DNA from 3 places in the Paenibacillus sp. FSL R10-2771 genome. Region 3 is predicted to be linked to each of the others. Evidence: riboswitches for the same ligand, from Rfam matches in the RefSeq annotation. Region 3 holds a riboswitch; each other region holds the start of a gene.
The links. A riboswitch is a leader RNA that binds a small molecule or an ion and turns the genes downstream of it on or off. The one in region 3 is predicted to bind cyclic di-AMP.
Positions count from the first base shown of each region.

Region 1 (6,300 bases), 2.3 Mb from region 3:
GATTGTACAATAGTGAAGTCCGGTGCGAAGCTGGTTACAGCTTCGAGTGGAAGGTCATAGCTGATGGTTGGAATGTCCTTAAGCTCAGCTGCAAGGTAATCCTGAGTGCCGTTTGTCACGGACCATTGGGCAACCGGAGTCACGCCAAGTGCGACCAGATAGTCTTCCAGATAAGAAGCAAGCACACGCTGCGGGTTCGCAGGGACAGTGACTTTATGTCCCATGGCATCCGTTACTGTTTGCTCTACCGCTGGAGCTGTTGTTTCTGCCGGTGCAGTAGTGGCTTCTGCAGTTGCTGCAGGTGCCGTAGTTGCCGCAGCTCCGTTATTGGCTGCATTGTTATTTCCGCATGCGGATAATAACAACGTCGTGGTCATGAGTCCGGCCATAGCCAGCTTCATGCTTGTTGATCTTTGCAGGTTGAACGAAAACATTAATTACCCCTCCTGTATATACATTCATTATTGGTCAAAGGTGATTGCGGCCTTCGCCTCACATAAACTGATGATATTGATTCTCATTCTCTATGTCAACTAAATTATCTGATTCCATTTATACTCACCCTGCGCATAACAAAAAACGGCTATTCCCGCAACCTGCGGAAACAGCCGTTTTACATATAAAGGGTATGTCTATTTGTGCAAATGATACGGTACAGTTGCTATAACGATATCCTTCTGATTCATCAGATAAGAGCGGATGAACAAGCTGGTCTGATTATGCAGAATCGCCTGCCACCAATGCTTCGTAACAAATTGCGGAATGAGTACAGTAATGTGGTCTGTAGAAGCGGTTTTCCACTCCACCGTATCGATGAATTTCACCAGCGGGCGGATGATGCTGCGGTAACGCGAGCGGAGTACAATCAGGCGCACCCCAGGGTTCCACTCTTCCCACTTCTGTTCCATTTTGTGAATCTCTTCTTCATCGAATCCGACATATACAGCCACTACATTCTCAGTCAATGACTTCGCATAGCTGATCGAATGCAGTACTGCACGGGTGACACCGGCAACAGGTACAACCACTGTGCTTCCTTTAATGCAAGGTTTATCCGTAGCCGGACAAATACGCAGCTGATCGGCAATATTCATATAATGGCGGTGAATCCGGTGGAACACGATGATTACAAGCGGCAGGAAGATGAAGGCCATCCATACACTCGAGAATTTAGTAATAATGAAGATGAGCGTAATGGTTAAGGTTGTGAGCATGCCTACTGTATTCACAGCGAATTTGCTCTGCCAGCCCTTAGGCTTGGTTCTGTACCACTGGACCATCATGCCAAGCTGTGAAAGGGTAAACGGAATGAATACCCCAACGGCGTATAATGGAATCAACCCTTCGGTATTTCCGTGAAAAGCAGCTACAAGCACAGCCGACATTACGCCGAGGAAAATAATGCCGTTGGAGAATCCCAGCCGGTCTCCGCGCACCATGAAGGCGTGGGGTAAATATTTGTCTTTGGCGAACATGAACGCCAGCAGCGGGAAGGCCGAATACGCTGTATTCGCCGCCAGGAACAAGATTACTGCGGTGATGCCTTGGATGAAGAAGTACAAACCGCCGCGGCCAAAGGTAGACTCGGTAATCTGTGACACAACCGTTGCTTTCTCGTCCGGCATGATACCGTACCAATAAGCCAAAAGCGTAATCCCCGTGAACATAGCCCCGAGAATCAGACCCATCAGCATCAGCGTTTTAGCCGCATTTTTCTCAGCCGGTGCTTTGAAGTTAGGGATCGCATTGGAGACCGCTTCTACCCCGGTCAGTGCCGAACAGCCGGAGCTGAAGGCCTTAAGCAGAAGGAACATACTGACGTTCGATACCGCCGAGCCGATCTCAGGAACCTGGGCATGAGCACCGCCGGTTGCATACTTGAAGACTCCCGCGATAATCAGTACAAAGATGGAGACGACGAACAGATATACCGGAATGGCTATGAATGAAGCAGATTCAGTAACACCCCGCAGATTGACAATCGTTAAGAGCAGAATGACAGTAACCGCTATGAGTACACTATGATTATGAAGACTCGGGAACGCTGATGTGATCGCATCCGTTCCCGCCGAGGCGCTTACCGCCACCGTAAGAATATAATCCACCAGCAAAGAGCCGCCGGCAAGCAAGCCGGTATGAACCCCGAGATTGGTTTTGGCAACAATATAGGCGCCCCCGCCTTGCGGATAAGCAAAAATGGTCTGCCGATAAGACAGGATTAAGATGGCCAGCAGGCCCAATACGGCTAATGCAATTGGCAATGAGTACCAGATAGCTGTGAAACCTGCGGCCACAAGTACGATTAAGATTTGTTCTGTTCCGTAGGCTACAGACGAGAGCGCATCAGAAGACAGGACAGCCAGTGCTTTCACCTTGGATAACTTTTCATGATCGAGTTCGTTCGACTTCATCGGACGCCCGATCAATAGTCGTTTTACCTTGCTTACCATTGTAGTAACAGTTCCTCTCTTTGTTAAGTTGAAACGGCAGTACCGCGCGCTGTTTTCATAAGTGGATTTCATAAATGCAGGCACAAAAATAAGCATACGGAAATGATCCGCATGCCTTGAGTGCATGGTCATTATCCCACTATTGCTTACGAGGTTAGCTGGCGGATTCGGGCTGTGGTAGCCCTACGGTTTTCGAGTCTGCTGACCCGCTTCCGATTCACCCCGTTGGCACTCGGCCAAGTTTGGTTCCCCCGTTTTTCCTTCCGGAAAATTCAGCGCATATTCAACTTCTCACAAGGACTAATATTAATCTACAATGCCTCTTCCGTAAAGCGTTGAAACAAATGAAAAAAGAATGAAAAACAACCAAAACAACCAAATCCATGATCCGGTATGTCTTGATCTTTCATTCTCTTTCATTATCCCTTTATCGCGTGATTTTACAGCGTTTCTGCATAATAATTTACACTTAATTTAAGGGAAATAGTTACTCTTCATTCTGCCTGACGGCTTCTTACTCACCTGCATCCTCTTTACGCCCTGTCCATAGCAGAATTGTGATTAATGCGAACGCAATGAGTGCCAGCAGCGGGATGGTGATGAATCCGAAATAATTCAGATAATCCGTGTTGCACGGCACACCGATTGTACATGGAAGCACCTTGCTGAGTGCCGGAATTTTCTGCTCTGCGTAATGATAGATCGAAATGCTTCCGCCAATCAAACTTAAGGGAAGGACATACGGGATAATGCGCTTATCCCCCCGGTAAGTGGCGATTCCGAGCAAAATCAGCTGCGGGTACATAAATATCCGCTGAAACCAGCATAGCTTGCAGGGCTCATATTTCAGCACTTCACTGAGATACAGACTGCCTGCTACAGCAACAACCGAGACGAACCAGGCCAAGTAGAGACAATTCCGGCGGCAGAATGCAGAGAATTTATTCATTGTCCAGCCACAGCTTCCGCAGCTACCTGGATTTGAGCATCGATTTCCTCCATATTAAAAGGTTCATTCACTTTGACTCCATTGACAAACAATGACGGCGTGTTGGTTATGCCGGTGTCAGTGCCAAGCTGGATATCTCTCTCCAATTCGCTTTCGTAGGTCTTGTCTTCAATATCCTTACGCAGCAGGTCGAAGTCAATGGGCAGTTCTAATTGCTGTGCCAGACTTACCAGGAAGTCCGGTGTTGCCCACTCCACCTTTTCTTCACCCTGGTTAGCATAGATGGCATCGAAGAATTTCCAGAAAGCCTCTTGATTCTGATGGTATACGGAGAGTGCCGCGAGTGAGGCTGTTCTCGAATCCGTACCAATAAAGGCCAGGTTGACGAAGTAAAAGGCTGCTTTATCCTGATTGACATACTCCTGAACGATTTGCGGTTTAATCACCCCGGTGAACTGGGCGCAAGCCGGACATTTGTAATCGCCGAATTCAACGATTTTGACTGGAGCATCTTCTTTGCCCAGCCGTGCCATTTCACTGTAATTGAAGTCAACGGGAGCCGCAGCAGATCCTGTGGTTGAGCCGTCCTTCGAGGCCAGCATGAATAATCCTACAAAAATAATTACGACTAATGCCACTGTACTCACGATCAGAATTCTCGTTTTCTGCTTCTGCTGTTCCTGCTCTGCCCGGCGTTTCTCCTGCTTGCTCATCTGGGGAAGCGCGACATTGTTCTTATTCGGTTTGCTCAAAGAGAGTTCCTTTCTGTCCATAGGACTGTCGTGATAAAAGATAAGTTACTTTAAAATTATATAATTAAAGTTCTCTCCTTGGCAAACCCTACATTATACAGCTTTTGTTGCCGCAGGCACTCCGCTGTCTTCATTTTCTTGGTTGTAAATCAGCTCCGGCGATGAATCCAGCGACTGCAGTACAATTCTGAAAAAGAACTGGGTCCCGCCGCCCGGCGCCGGTTCCGCCCATATTTCTCCCTGCATAAGCTCCACCAGCTTCTTGCAAATGGCCAATCCCAGACCGGTACCCGGATATTTACGCGTGTGGGAAGCATCCACCTGGGAAAAGGATTGGAACAGCAGCTGCAGCTTATCCGGCGGAATGCCGATGCCTGTATCATGCACTTTGAATTGCAGCGTCTGAGAAGCTCCCTTCATGCCGGCGGACTCAACAGTAACTGTAACCGCTCCCGAAGGAGTGAATTTCACCGCATTGCCGATTAAATTAACCAGGATCTGACGGATCCGCGCAATGTCTCCCACGAACTTGCCGGGAAGACCCTCTTCTACCGCCAGCACAAACGACAATTGCTTATCTCTGGTAATTACTTCAAACAGATCCATACACTCCTGCAGCAGCACAGTCAGCTGAAACGGCTCCTGGTTCAACACGAGACCATCTGCTTCCAGGCGGGAGATATCGAGAACATCACTCATTACATGGAGCAGCGCCTGGCTGCTGGTACTCTGCAGCTTCAGCAGCTCCAGATGCTCGGGCTTGCTGATCTCTTCGGCCAGCAGCTGATTGATGCCGATAATTCCGTTCAGCGGTGTACGGATTTCATGGCTCATCGTCGCCAGAAACTCGCTTTTCATCCTGGCTGCACTCTCTGCCGCATCCCGGGCCTGAATCAGTTCATGCTGGTATTGCATCAGGGCAGTGACATCCTCGGCAACGAGATAGACCAGCTGTTCCTTATTATGAAGCAATGGAAACACCGTTACGCTGCAGATCATCTGCTGGCCGTCCTTGGTGATAACCCTCAGCTCCAGCTTGGAGGACTTCCCTTGGGAGGCATTGCGCACAGCTTCCTTGACCGCAGCTTCATCCCGGGCACTGTACAGGATGTTCTTGAATTCCCCCAGTTCTTCTCTTCCATATCCGGTGGTATACCGCAGGGAAGGATTAGCACTGATGATCTTCTTAAGGGCCGGATCAATACACAGCACCATATCCGGGCTATGCTCGAACAAGGCCATATAACGCTGCTCATTAAATGCTGCAAAGCGGAGCACATGCTGCCGGTCCCTATAGAGCAGGCCAAGCACAATTGTCACAATGAACAAGAAGGAACCGCCCAGAATAATGCCCAGCAGTGAATCATCCAAGAGCGGAGCGCGCCCTGTATACAAGAAGGAGTCTACTACTGTGAAGGATGCGCCGGCCATTGCAGAATAATGTATTCCTGTGAACGCTCCGGTTAGGGTTAACACGAGCAGCAATTTTTTGACACTAAGCATATTGTAGGCATTCCCCAGCCATTTCGGGTCGTAGGATGCAGTAATTACAGGGACAACCAGGGCGAATAGGATAGACAGGATAATGGAGAAGAACCCTTGTTCATACGTTGCCGAGAGCTTCATCGCCAGAATACCGCTGAAATGCATGATCAGTATTCCGCTGCTGAACAGCATGCCGCCAAGACCCAGATAGACACGGCTGCGGGTATGGGGGTTGCCAAGCATTGCAAACAGCATATAAGAAGCGGCCACAGGAATGATCAGCGAGAACACAAGCAGCAGCAGATCATACGATACCGGAACTCCCAAATCCATCGCCCGCATTCCGATAAAATGCATACTCCACATCCCTGTGCCCAGCACTACAGAGATAAGCAGAATATAGAGATTCCCCTTGCGGCCACGGAGCAGCCGTTCCGCCAGATCCAGGGCTGTGAAGCACGATAGAAATGCTATAGCAACAGATAAGAGGACAAGCAGATCATTGTAATGATTCGGATGATGCTCCATAGGCCTCTCTCCTTTCATGAACTTTAAGATATTGCATTTCACCTATTTACACTAACCTTACCCTGGGTGAAACCAGTCGAATCGTAGATTGTGCCTAATAGGACAGACAGTTTTTGCTTAAGGGAAGCGCTGACAA
Region 1 is NZ_JBBOBM010000001.1:2,937,467-2,943,766, reverse strand. Features, by position in the region: gene NSU14_RS12830 (iron-hydroxamate ABC transporter substrate-binding protein) at 1-434, opposite strand, end outside; gene NSU14_RS12825 (APC family permease) at 633-2,450, opposite strand; cyclic di-AMP (ydaO/yuaA leader) riboswitch at 2,579-2,738, opposite strand; gene NSU14_RS12820 (disulfide oxidoreductase) at 2,965-3,399, opposite strand; gene NSU14_RS12815 (DsbA family protein) at 3,396-4,172, opposite strand; gene NSU14_RS12810 (ATP-binding protein) at 4,245-6,164, opposite strand.
Region 1: another riboswitch for cyclic di-AMP. It lies ahead of NSU14_RS12825 (APC family permease); the one in region 3 lies ahead of NSU14_RS22410 (hypothetical protein).

Region 2 (6,300 bases), 2.0 Mb from region 3:
TTTTTATTGATGAAGTGGCGATGACTAAGGGCTTTGCCGACAGTGACATTATTGCCAATCTCGAACCGTTCATGGAAACGGACAAGTTCGACACCTCGGATTTCAAAATCGGCGACCTCGGCAACCTGTATCTGGGCGAGGATCTGTATGCCTTTCCCCATATGCGGAGTGTTCCCGTGATGTATGTAAACAAGACGCTCGCCGCTAAAGAAGGGCTGGATACGAACGGACCGGCGACCTTTGCCGAACTGGAGGCCTATCTGCAGACCGCATATGATGCTACCGGCCAGCCGCCGATGTACCTGTTCAACTATGACTTCTGGGTGATGGAGGCGCTGTTGCATTCGTACTCGGATACTAATGTGGTCAATGAGGATGAGACGAAATCCAATATCAACAGTGAAGGCGCAGTGAAGCTGATCTCCTTCATTGAGGATCTGGAATCCAAGGGACTAATCAAAGTACTCGGGGTCACGGACAAGGATGCCTACTATGCCTCCATTGCCAATCCGGGCACAGCGCTGATCTTCTCCAGTGTCGGCGGCTACAAAACGTTTGCCGGCATGGCCGCGGAGAGTGGAATTGATCTCGGCGTATCCATGATTCCTGCCGGAGAAGACGGCAAACGGGGCGTTCCGGTCGGCGGATCGAATACGTATCTGGCGAATACGGGAACGGATAATGAGAAAGCAGCCGCTTTTGAATTCATGAAATGGCTGTCGGATACCGAACAGGCGGCGTATGCTTCTGCCAATACGGGATATCTTCCGACCCGTCTAACCTCCCTGGACACAGACCTGATGAAAGAGACCATTGCCGCCTTCCCAGGCTACAAGGTCGCTTCCGATGAGCTGGAATTCAGCAAAATGCGTCCGATGACCGGTACGTACCATGAGATTGAAGATCTGATGGGCACACGCATCAACGATATCTGGCTGGAGAACCTGCCAATTCAGGACAGCCTGGACACGCTCGCCAAAGAGGTGGATGACATCCTGAACCGCTGATTATAGATGATGTTTAAAGCAAGCAGAGCAGTGAGTCTCCGGTAACGGGAGAATCGCTGCTCTGCTTTTTGGGTTCACTGCGGCTGGTTTCTGCGCGTGTTGGGCAAATTCACCTAAGCTATTCATTCATAGACGAATATGGGCTATACTGAAGTTTCTGTTAATCTATATCCGCAAAAATATATGTAATCGCTGAGTTCCGTAATGGAAGCGGGGAAACCAAGTTTTCTGGGGTGAATCTCGAGGAATCGAGTAGGGCTACTCTTCAAGCCCGAATCCGGCAGCTAACTCCGTAAGCGACATGAGAGGATGCACAGGTAATGCCGTATATTGACGTCAATGGAACTACCCTCTATTACGAGGTGTCGGGCAGTGGTCTGCCCATTGTTTTTATTCATGATTATTCGACTTCACATCATCTGTTCGAGCCTCAGGCGGAGTATTTCAGCAAGCGGGCGAAAGTGATCTTGTTTGACCTAAGAGGGAATGGGCAATCCGGTAAAATGGATGTGGAGATCAGCCGGATTGTAGACACGCAGTGTGAAGATCTGAAGGGATTATTGGATGGACTGTCCGTAGAACGGGCCGTCATCGTAGCTTGTTCCAGCGGTGCTGTGCTTGCCCAGAAATTCGCCTATCTGAATCCTGAACGGGTAATTAATCTGGTGTTGGTGGACAATTACATCCTAGGAGATTGTACGTCCAAAGGCAGCAAAGTGCTGGAGCTCTTTCAAATCTGCGCATGGGCCGCCCATTATCTTCCGGCTGAAATGTTCATCCGTTCTTTGCGCATTACATATAACAAATGGCTGTCTGCGTATCATATTCTGAGAAGAGAGCTTGTCCATGAACGGACAACAGAATTGATTAAACAGCGTCTGGCACTAAGACATACGGACAGCTACGGGTTTGCACTAAGGCTGCAGGTCCCCGTTCTTTGTGTATCAGGCAATCAGAATGAGCGGGTTCTGGAGCAGGTGAGACAAACAGCGGCCAAATATCCGCTCGCCACGCTGGCAATACTGGAAGATGCCATGTATCCCAGCCATTTATGTCAGCCGCAGCACTTCAACCGGCTACTGCTTGATTACCTGAAAGACCAGCAATGCTTCCAGCGGAAAATTTATTAACGGCACCTGTAGAAAATCTTTGACAAGTATAACAGGTACCGTTATAATAAATTCAACAGGTACCGTTACATTGATTGACAGGTACCGTAAATATATCCCTGGGAGGATTCATAATGAATATGAATGCTGAATTGTACGACAAGCTCGCCAAGCTGCAATGGCTGTTGCAGAGACAGCATCTGAAGAACCACGCCGCTGTTGGCCCTATGGCAGATACGTCACGGGGACAAGGCAGGATCATGGCGTTTCTCCGGATGAAGGACGGAATCAGCACGAAGGATTTATCCTATATGCTGGACATTCGTGTATCCTCGCTCAATGAATTGCTGGCCAAACTGGAGAAGGCCGAATATATTACCCGTCAGCCTTCCGAGACAGATAAACGCATCATGCTGATTTATCTGACGCCGAAAGGGCGGGAGGAAGAGGGCCAGGAGGTTGAGGGCGGCAGCATATTTTCAGTCCTGTCTCCAGAAGAACAGGCAGCCTTCGGTGAATACCTGGTCCGCGTCATTACAGCCTTAGAAGAAGAACTAGGAACAGATGCAGACCGTGATGTAATGGCTATGTGGATGGAGGCCGCTAAGGAGCGCATAGGATCAGAGGAATTCGACAAGCTGATGGCCATGCGCGGACAAATGAGCAGAATGTGGGGAAATATGGATGACGGACGCTTTAGCGGAAGATTCCCCGGATTTGGCCGGGAAGGTCAAGGCGGCGGCATGAACGGCTTCGGCTGGCCTTCCAGAGATGGTAGAGACGGCTCGAAGGACAACTCCAGTGATTCGGATGACAAGTAAGTAAAGCATTTCCTATTAGCAGCAGCGGCGCTGTCTTTCCCGAAGAACTGAAGGCAAAGGCAGCGCAATAAAGATTTTACCAAATACAGTCTGAAACTGACGATTAGTCAACACCCGCTTACGAGACCCGTATTGTCATTTGTTACGGGTTTGTTTGGTGCGGCGCAAAGTTCGCAATCAATTTATAGTTAGAATTCTAACTAATATAGAGACTAACATACAGGAAGAAAGTGGTGAACCGCATGGATACAGAAAACCTCCATTACTTTGAAAAAGCACCGGTTGCAAAAGCCGTAGCGCACTTCGCAATACCAATGATGCTTGGAACGTCAATGAGTGTCATCTATTCCATCCTGAATGCATTTTTCATTGGAACGTTAAATAACACTGCCATGTTAACCGCACTTGCCTTAACCTTACCGTTATTCGCGGTCATTATGGCGCTGGGTAACCTGATTGGTGTCGGCAGCAGTGCCTTCATTTCCCGTTTGCTGGGAGAGAAAAATACGGCTGATGTTAAGCATGTGTCTGCATTCGCCTTTTACAGCAGCCTGGTTCTCGGTCTTATCGCGATGGCCGTCGGCCTGCCGCTCATTAATTCTATCGTACATGGCCTCGGGGCAACGCCTGACTCCTTCGGATTTACCAAGGACTACGTCACCATTATGCTTATTGGCTCACCCTTCGTTGTATTATTCTTCACATTGGAGAGTATTGTCCGCTCGGAGGGAGCCGCGATAACATCTATGATTGGTATGCTGCTTAGTGTGGCCGTGAATATAATTCTCGATGCGCTGGTCATCTTCGTCTTCCACTGGGATGTAATCGGTGTTGCGTCTGCCACGGTCATTTCTAACATGGTTGCGAGTGCTTATTACGCCTATCATATAGGATTTAAGAGTCGATTCTTAACAGTCTCACTGAAACAATTCAAGGCCACTAAGGTCATTCTAAGAAATGTATTCAAAATCGGAGTTCCCGTCTTTGTAATGAGTCTCTTCATGGGTGCCATGTCGCTTATCTTTAACCGTTTTCTGGTTGAGTATGGGGAGCAGGCTATTGCGGGCTTCGGAATTTCCTCACGATTGCTGCAATTTCCCGAGTTAATCCTGATGGGCTTAAGTGAGGGCGTCGTGCCGCTTATTGCGTTCTCTTTTGCAGCGAACCGATTGCGCATGAAGCATACCATTCAATTCACCATTAAAACAATTCTGGCGTTAGCCATCTTGTTCGGCGTTATCGTCTACCTGGTCTCTGACCACTTAATTGGTCTATTCACCAATGATCCGCAATTAATTGAAATGGGCAGCTACATTCTGCATGTCACGTTCTTGTCCTTGTTCATTACAGGTATGACGACGCTATTCACGGGGATCTTCCAGGCAACAGCACAAGGGACCGCCGCCTTCATTATGTCAGTTATTCAAGGAATTACTCTGATTCCTGTGCTCTACATTGCCAACCGCATGAACGGATTCCATGGGGTGGTCTGGTCGCTGGTCATTTCCGATGTCGTGGCGTTCCTGGTCGGGGCCATCATGCTGTATGTTCTGCGGAACAAATTACAGCCGGACTTGGTGAGTTTAGCACAGTAGGATCTGGATTCGGCTCTTGATAAGACAGCCAAGGATAGATACTCTAGAGGGAGCCGCAATAATACCGAAGTCTTCAATGAAGGAGCGAGATTCATGAATGTGTTGGAACGTGTGCCTTCCATAGCAGCTGGTTACCGTCATACTGTCCTGCTTAGGCCGGATGGGGCAGTAATGGCAGCGGGCGACAATAAATATGGTCAATGTGACGTAAGCGGCTGGCAGGATATGGTGGCAATTGCTGCAGCTAATGCCCATACAGGGAATTCACATACCCTCGGACTCAGACCGGACGGTACGGTGGCCGCTGTGGGCTGGAATATGCATAATCAATGCGAGGTAAGCGGCTGGCAGGGTATCGTGGCGGTTGCTGCGGGTTGGCGCCGTTCGGTTGGCATTCAATCGGATGGCACGGTAGTGGCCGTTGGCCGGAATAATGAAGGTCAATGCGATGTACACAGCTGGCGTGATATTATAGCGGTTGCAGCTGGCGACTGGCATACCGCCGGACTGAAACGGGACGGCACGGTGACAATTACGGGGAATAACCGGTATGGCCAATCCAATGTTAGCAGCTGGTGCGATATCGTGGCGATAGGGGCAGGTTATCTTCATACCGCCGGCCTTAGAGCAGATGGCACGGTGGTGGCTGCAGGCCGGAATCATGAAGGTCAATGCGAGGTAAGCGGCTGGCATGATATCGTTGCGATAGCGGCTGGCAGTCATCACACCATCTGTCTTAAGGCAGACGGTACAGTGGAAGCTCAAGGCTGGAATAAACACGGCGAATGCAATATAAGTGACTGGCGCGATATCGTGGCGGTTGCGGCAGGCTGCGCTCATAGCGTTGGCCTTAAGTCAGATGGCACGGTGATAGCTGCGGGTGATGATACATATGGTCAATGCGAGGTGAGCAGTTGGCCTTTCGGACAGCTGGAGGACTATTGAGAGCAGGATGAAATACGAATAAATCATACGAATAAGGGCATTGTAATCAATGGAAAAGTTGATAAAAGATGATCGTAAATCGCGGCATTTTGAATTTCCCGGGAGGTTAAGACAATGACAAATCAGGATCCGAAGGAGCTTCTTCGTCTAAAGCACGAGCAAGATGAGCACAAAAAGCAGTTCACCAATTTTGCCCGGAGTGTCAGCGCCCATGGCGAGGCAGAAGCCGGCCAGGAATTTAGTGTTGACCGTGTGCCTGACGATCAGAACCGTATGAAATCTGTAGAGAACAAACGGGATTAACTTAAAAAGTTAAATGAAGCCGGTCCCTTTCGGGACCGGCTTACTCATTATTTGCTTTGCAGATAATAATCAATGATCACCCTGGCGGTTTCCCGGGCATGCTCCGCAGGCTTGGGATCGGTCTGCAGCATGGCTGCAGTAATCGCGCCTTCCACTAACAGAGACAGACCGCTGGATAAGGCTTCGCGATTCACAGACGGACATTCATTAAGAACAGAATCGATGTATTTTTTCATAAAAGCTTTGTAATTACGGGCTGCTTCATAGTAAGGATGGGAGTGATCCATGAATTCCGCTGCCGTCTTAATGTACACGCAGCCATTAAATTCCGGCTCCCCGAACCATTCTCCGAGCATATCGAATACAGCCAGTAATTTGTCTCTGGGCGTTTTTGCGCTCTTGTTGACTGAGTCTTCGAACCGTTTTCTCCACTCGTCATCGTACTTCATGAGATAAGCAAGGACAAGCTCATCCTTGGAACGGAAATGATTGTAGAGCGTCATTTTGGCTATGTTCGATT
Region 2 is NZ_JBBOBM010000001.1:3,204,459-3,210,758, reverse strand. Features, by position in the region: gene NSU14_RS13795 (extracellular solute-binding protein) at 1-1,007, shown strand, start outside; cyclic di-AMP (ydaO/yuaA leader) riboswitch at 1,188-1,320, shown strand; gene NSU14_RS13790 (alpha/beta fold hydrolase) at 1,328-2,137, shown strand; gene NSU14_RS13785 (MarR family winged helix-turn-helix transcriptional regulator) at 2,251-2,937, shown strand; gene NSU14_RS13780 (MATE family efflux transporter) at 3,180-4,532, shown strand; gene NSU14_RS13775 (RCC1 domain-containing protein) at 4,626-5,477, shown strand; gene NSU14_RS13770 (hypothetical protein) at 5,592-5,780, shown strand; gene NSU14_RS13765 (TetR/AcrR family transcriptional regulator) at 5,828-6,300, opposite strand, start outside.
Region 2: another riboswitch for cyclic di-AMP. It lies ahead of NSU14_RS13790 (alpha/beta fold hydrolase); the one in region 3 lies ahead of NSU14_RS22410 (hypothetical protein).

Region 3 (6,300 bases):
GAAGGGCAGCGGACATCCTTCCGACATTATCCTCAAAGACCGCTATCATCAGCTGTGGGCACTGAACTCCAGCTTCGAATTGCTCTGGACCCATCAGGGCAATGTGGGGCATTATCCGTGGGTGTTCGATCTTGACGGAGACGGGCGTGATGAGATCATGGCCGGATATGATCTGCTGGATGCGGACGGAAACCGGCTGTGGAGCTGCCATGATCTGGAGGATCATGCGGATTGTCTGTGGGTCGGCGATGTGAATGGAGACGGAGTGCCGGAGCTGGTGATCGGCGGCAGTGTGACGGTGATGTATGACCGTGACGGGCATGAGCTGTGGCGGTATGAAGGCTCCATTGAATCGCAGCATCTGGCGCTCGGACGGTTCCGTCCCGACCTGCCGGGTCTGCAGATTGCCGGTCTCGACCGTATGGTCCGTGAAGATGACGGCAAGGGCCTGCGCGGTAAAGATGCGATGTTTCTGCTGGACCAGTCCGGTCAGGAGCTGTGGAAGGAAGAGCGCACCACGGACGGCTGGCTGACGATCGTTGAAGCCGTAAGTCATTTCTGGAAGGATGCGCCGGATTATATTCTGGCTTACCGCCGGGGCGAAGCTGTGCTTCCCGCGCTCTATGACGGCTATATGAATATCGTTGCCCGGTTTGCCGAGCAGGGATACGCCGTGCATGGGGACCTGCTGGGCAGCGGGACCGAGCAGGTCATTATTTATACGGATGAGCTTGCGGCCGTCTATGCCGGCGAACCGCTCCCGCTGCAGGCGGTGCATCCCGGGCGGCAGCTGCCGCAGCCCAAGCGGCTGTACAGCTCCACCCTCTATCCCGGCGGTGAGGTGGCGTTGTGATAGGCGGTGAGGCAGGCAATGGAAGGGTGACGGTGAAGAGTGGTGAGGCAGCGAAGAGCGGGCATACTGTGGAGGCTGGCGGGACTGTGAAGAACAGCAAGACTGTGGAGGCTGGTGTTCCGGCATATTTTGATCCGCAGAATTCTATCGTGCGTACGGCTGGAGAGCATACCGAATCCGTGCTTGCGATCGTAGCCAATCGCTATATCGGTGCCAATCCGCCGCAGCCTCCGGTGTACCGGGTGCATCTGGAGGACAGCTTTCCGCGGCTATCCGACTGCCGGTATGAGATGAATCTGAAGGAACGGCTGCCGGAGCTGCAGGACGGGGAATTTGTCTATGTCTGGGGCAAGCTGTGGAGCGAAGCAGAGAGCGATATCCCGCTGGCTGTCAGCTGCTTCGGTCCGGTAACGGTCTATGTCAATGGCTCCGCCGTGTTCCAGTCCAATCTGAACGACGATGTATTTCCGGACCGCAGGGCCTACTTCCGGACCGGGCTAAGCCAGGGCTGGAACCATGTGCTGCTGGAATTTACCGCAGTCGGCACGGGCTGCGGCGGCATCTTCGGCACGGGCAGCGTGAAAGGCGCACCGCTGCATTTCCTGGCCCCGACAGCCGGGCGCAGCGGCTGTGAGGGCTGGATTTACAGCGCGCCGCAGCAGAGCAGATGGATGCTGCAGCCGGAGTGCGAGCGCGCCGGCGTTCCTCAAGGAGGAACAGCAGCACTCCAGGCGGAGCCGCTGCAAAGCGCATTCCGCAGCGGCGCGGCCGAAGCGGCGCTCGCGTCCCGCTGTGCCTGGTATCCGCAGGCCGGATGGCCGGATACCGTGGCTTGCGCCGGGAATCTCGCGCGTATCTTCGGCGAGGTTCCCGGCGCGAAGGCGCTGGCCTGGAGCCGGCTGGCGGTGACAGCGCCGGGCTTCACTGACACCCGGCTGAGCCTCCGCAGCCGGGACGTGGCGGCACTCCGGGTCTATGTGGATGGCAGGCTTGCCGCCATCCAGCCCGGGGGGAGTGCCGGGCTTGAATGTGTGCTGCCGCTGGGCTTCGGCAGCCATGATCTGCTGGTCGAGGCCGTCTGCGATGGCCCGGACTGGGGCTTCCGGCTGGAAGCGGCGGACGCAGGGGGAGAAGCGGAAGCGGACACCGTGAGCCTGGTCTTGCCGCATCCTGTGGAAGGGCAGGCAGGACCCTGGCTGTATCTGGGGACCTTCCTTGCATCGGCTGCACCGGAGGCTGCTGCGGCGGCTATGATGGATACTCCCTTTGGGGAAGGGGCGGAGAGCTGCTTCTGGCGGGTAGACCGCCCCGGCGGAGCGGTCAGGCCGTATCTGGAGAGCACGCTGTACGGACGCTGGAATTATCCGCTGGGCGTGACGTTATACGGGCTGCTGTGCACAGGGACAGTGCTGGATGATTCCCATTACACCGCTTATACCAGAGGCCATATTGAGCAGTGCACACGGCTTCATGAATATTCACTCTGGGACACGGGCCGTTACGGCGCTCCGGGAATTAATCAGCAGCTGGCGCTAATCGACTCCCTGGATGATTGCGGCTCATTCGGTGCGGCGATGCTGGCAGCGCACAGCGTGCAGCCGCTGCCTGGAGCAGCCGGGGCGGCAGAATACATTGCCCGTTACATTCAAGGGACACAGTCCCGTGACGAGGCGGGTGCGCTCTACCGCACCCGGGGCACGACCGATTTCATGCAGGGAACAATGTGGTGTGATGATTTGTATATGAGCACCCCTTTTCTGGTCCGGTACTATCAGCTGACCGGCAATGCTGCCTATCTGGATGACGCCGTGGCCCAGTTTCTGCATTACCGCGCGCGGCTGTTCCAGCCGGAGCTTGGCATTATGCACCATGTCTATGACTATAAATTCGGCAAGCCGAACGGTGTGCCTTGGGGCAGAGGCAACGGCTGGGTGCTGTTCTCACTGACCGAGCTGCTGGAGATTCTGCCGGAGCAGCACCCGCAGCAGCCGGAGCTGCTGGATTATTTCCGGGAGCTGTGTGAAGGGTATCTGCGGCTACAGGATGCAGCAGGGCTATGGCATCAAGTTCTGACGGATGCTGAAACCTATGCGGAGGCATCCTGCTCTTCAATGTTCGTGTATGCCTTCGCGAGAGGGGTACGCAGAGGCTGGCTGCTCAAGCCGCAACCCTACGCCGCTGCAGCAATACGCGGCTGGCACGCCCTTGCCGAATACTGCATCGACAAGCAGGGGAATGTCTACGGCGTCTGCCGGGGATCAGGCTACTCCTTCAATAAGCTCTATTACAAGGAGCAGCTCACCTGGCAGCTCAACGATACTCACGGAATTGGCATAGTACTGCTGGCCGGTATTGAAGCGCTGGAGCTTATGCGGGAGCTGGAAGCACAGAAACGATAATGAAATTATACTGTATTGATAATATTTGCCGGCCGGGGCTGTCTAGCAAGCGGATTCACTGCTTACTAGACAGCCTCTTTGCTATGGAACAGCACTGCTCCAGAGAATCGGAGCAAGAAGGAGTAAATCATCGGCCGCTTAAGAGCGAAAGCAAAGAATGCGCCTTCATTCATGCAGGGACGGCATTTTTGGCTTCTTTTGTCAACCGTAGCGTTTTACATTAAATGGCTGCAGGCGTAAGATTCAAATCAACAACCGAATGAAATTTAACTGTTCTCAAATGGCTGAATTCCAGTAATGGGAACGGGGGAACCAACGGTGATTACGGCTTTTGCACAGATAGCGGCCGCACGCCTGGGGTGAATCCTTGCTGCATGCTGTAACGGTGCTCCGGCAAGGTAGGGCAATCTCGCTGCCCGAATCCGTCAGCTAACCCCGTAAGCCTCGAAGAGAGAGGATGAGCGCCATGATCGATTAACCGACCACGGAGAGCCCTGCTGCTGCTGTGGTCTTTTTGCTGTGCAGGCAGCAGGGGGAGACGGTCTGAATCAAAAATAACAATTCATATAACAACGGTAAAAGTCTATTTATAATGTGATCTGAACTGCCTAAGGAGGTGATCGTTATCTTAACTATATTTATCGTGTGCTTCTGGGTCGGACTGCTCCTGCTCCTCAGCGGCGGACTTCACGGACATGGCCTGACGGGTCATCTGCATGCGGGGGGCGGTGACGCCGGGGGGCCGGGCTTTGTGCCTATACTCCCGCTGATGGTGTTTGTCACAGTCTGGGGCGGCTCCGGTTATGTGCTTATCCGCTTCAGCGGAATGGGCGTGCATGCAGTAGTGCTGATCTGCACCATGATTGCCTTGCTGACAGGTTGTCTGATGTATGCAGTGTTGGCCCGGGTGATGACCCGGTATGACAGCAGCATGAATGAATTGGATTATGAGCAGGCAGGGCAGCTTGGATACATCAGTGTACCTGCAGCAGATGGGACAGCCGGGGAAATGAAATATGTGCTGCACGGAACGATGCGCTCCATTGGAGTGAGGGCAGCAAGCGGCCAGCAGCTTGTGAGGGGCGACAGGGTGATTATTTTGAAGGTGGATAAGGGAATGGCGGAAGTAACCCTCTTCGAGAGGGAATTCGGAGAATTATAAATGACGGGGAGTGTCGGACCAAATGGTTATTCTTTATTTAATCTCGGGCATTGTTGTTGTTATTCTGCTGGCTTTGTTCAGTATCGTGACCGCTTATAAAAAAGTCCCGCCCAATCAGGCGATGATTGTATACGGTCTCGGCGGTAAAAGAGTGGTGCAGGGCGGCGGTACGTTCGTCATCCCCGGCTTCCAGAACAATAAGACCATCTCGATGATGCTGATGAGCTTCGATGTCATTCCGGCGCAGGCGATGTTCTCCCGGCAGGGCATCAAGCTCAACCTGGAGGCGGTCGCCCAGATAAAAATCAAAAGCGATCCCACCGCTATTCTGACGGCCAGTGAGCAGTTCATCGACCGGCCGGAAGAAGACCGCGAGACGATTATCCTGCATTCGGTGGAGGGCCACCTGCGCGGCTTAATCGGGCAATTGACGGTGGAATCCATCCTAAAGACGCCTGATGAAATCAACAGCAAGATGAGGGAGACCTGCTCGGAGGACCTCGACAAGATGGGGCTTGAGGTCGTCAGCTTCACCATCAAGAAAATTACGGATGACAAAGGGTATATCGACAATATGGGGGTTCCGGAAATTGAGCGCATCCGCCGCGATGCCAGCATTGCCAAGGCGGAAGCGGAACGCGACATTCAGATCAAGCAGGCCGAGGCGGAGAAGGAATCCTCCATTGCCAAAGCCAATGCGCATCAGGCCACCATTGAAGCGGGAACCGCCGCCCGCGCGAAGGAATCCCTGTTTGAGAAGGAACTGAACATCAAGCAGGCGGATTTCAAGCTGGAGACAGAAGTGAAGAAGGCACAGGCGGATCTTGCGTATGAATTGCAGCAGAACAAAATTAAGCAATCGCTCGTTACCGAACAGGTCAAAATCACGCAGATGGAAGCGGAGGCCAACCGCACAGTCCGGGAAATTGAAGTCGAGCTGAGACAGCGGGAGCTGGAGGCAACGGTGATCAAGCCTGCCCAGGCGGAGAACCAGGCTACGGTCATGAGAGCGGAAGCCGCCAAGCAGCGGCAGATTCTTGAGGCGGAAGCCGAGGCAGCGACAACGACCAAGCGCGGACTGGCCACGGCGGAAGCTGAGCTGGCGAAAGGGAGAGCGAATGCGGAGATTGTCCAGCTGGCCGGAGCGGCGGAAGCGGGAGCCTTGGAGAAGAAAGCCGAAGCGTACAAACAGTTCACACAAGCTGCGCTTACCGTGGAATTCCTGAAAATCCTGCCGGAGCTGGCTGAGAAAATTGCTTCCCCGCTCGCCAAGGTGGATAAGATTACAGTGATTTCCCAGGATGGAGCTACCTCAGGCGTGAACAAAATTACCGGTGATATTGCCAAAATAATGGCCCAGGTTCCTGAGTTGACCCAGACGCTTACCGGTATGAATGTGACCGAAGCGCTCAGCGGACTGCTTGGCCGGGATAAAGAGCAGTAATTCATATACAGCAGCAATAAAGCCGCCGTTCTTTCGTTAATGGAGAATTGCGGATTTATTGCTTTTTTGTGTGCCGGTTTTTCTCACTGGTCACAGACGTGAAGCTGGATTTGTAGTAAACTGGAAGGAATGTACTGTCTGCTCGCAATTATTCTACAGAAAAGAATGTGATATATTTATGCAGCTTCAGGCTCGACTGCCGGCCAAAAAATGGCTGGAGAAGTACCTTTCCGGGGAAGGGATGGATTACCGGCAAATTGTAGCTTTATTTATTCCGATCCTGATTGACCAGGCTTTCATCATCGGGCTTAATCTGGTAAACACTGCGATGATCAGCTCATCCGGCATGGCGGCGGTCAGTGCGGTGAATATGGTAGATTCACTGAATATATTCCTGATCAACGTATTCGTTGCCATTGCTACCGGCGGGACAGTGGTCGTT
Region 3 is NZ_JBBOBM010000001.1:5,250,187-5,256,486, reverse strand. Features, by position in the region: gene NSU14_RS22420 (hypothetical protein) at 1-853, shown strand, start outside; gene NSU14_RS22415 (glycoside hydrolase family 88/105 protein) at 850-3,252, shown strand; cyclic di-AMP (ydaO/yuaA leader) riboswitch at 3,525-3,711, shown strand; gene NSU14_RS22410 (hypothetical protein) at 3,896-4,414, shown strand; gene NSU14_RS22405 (flotillin family protein) at 4,437-5,858, shown strand; gene NSU14_RS22400 (MATE family efflux transporter) at 6,037-6,300, shown strand, end outside.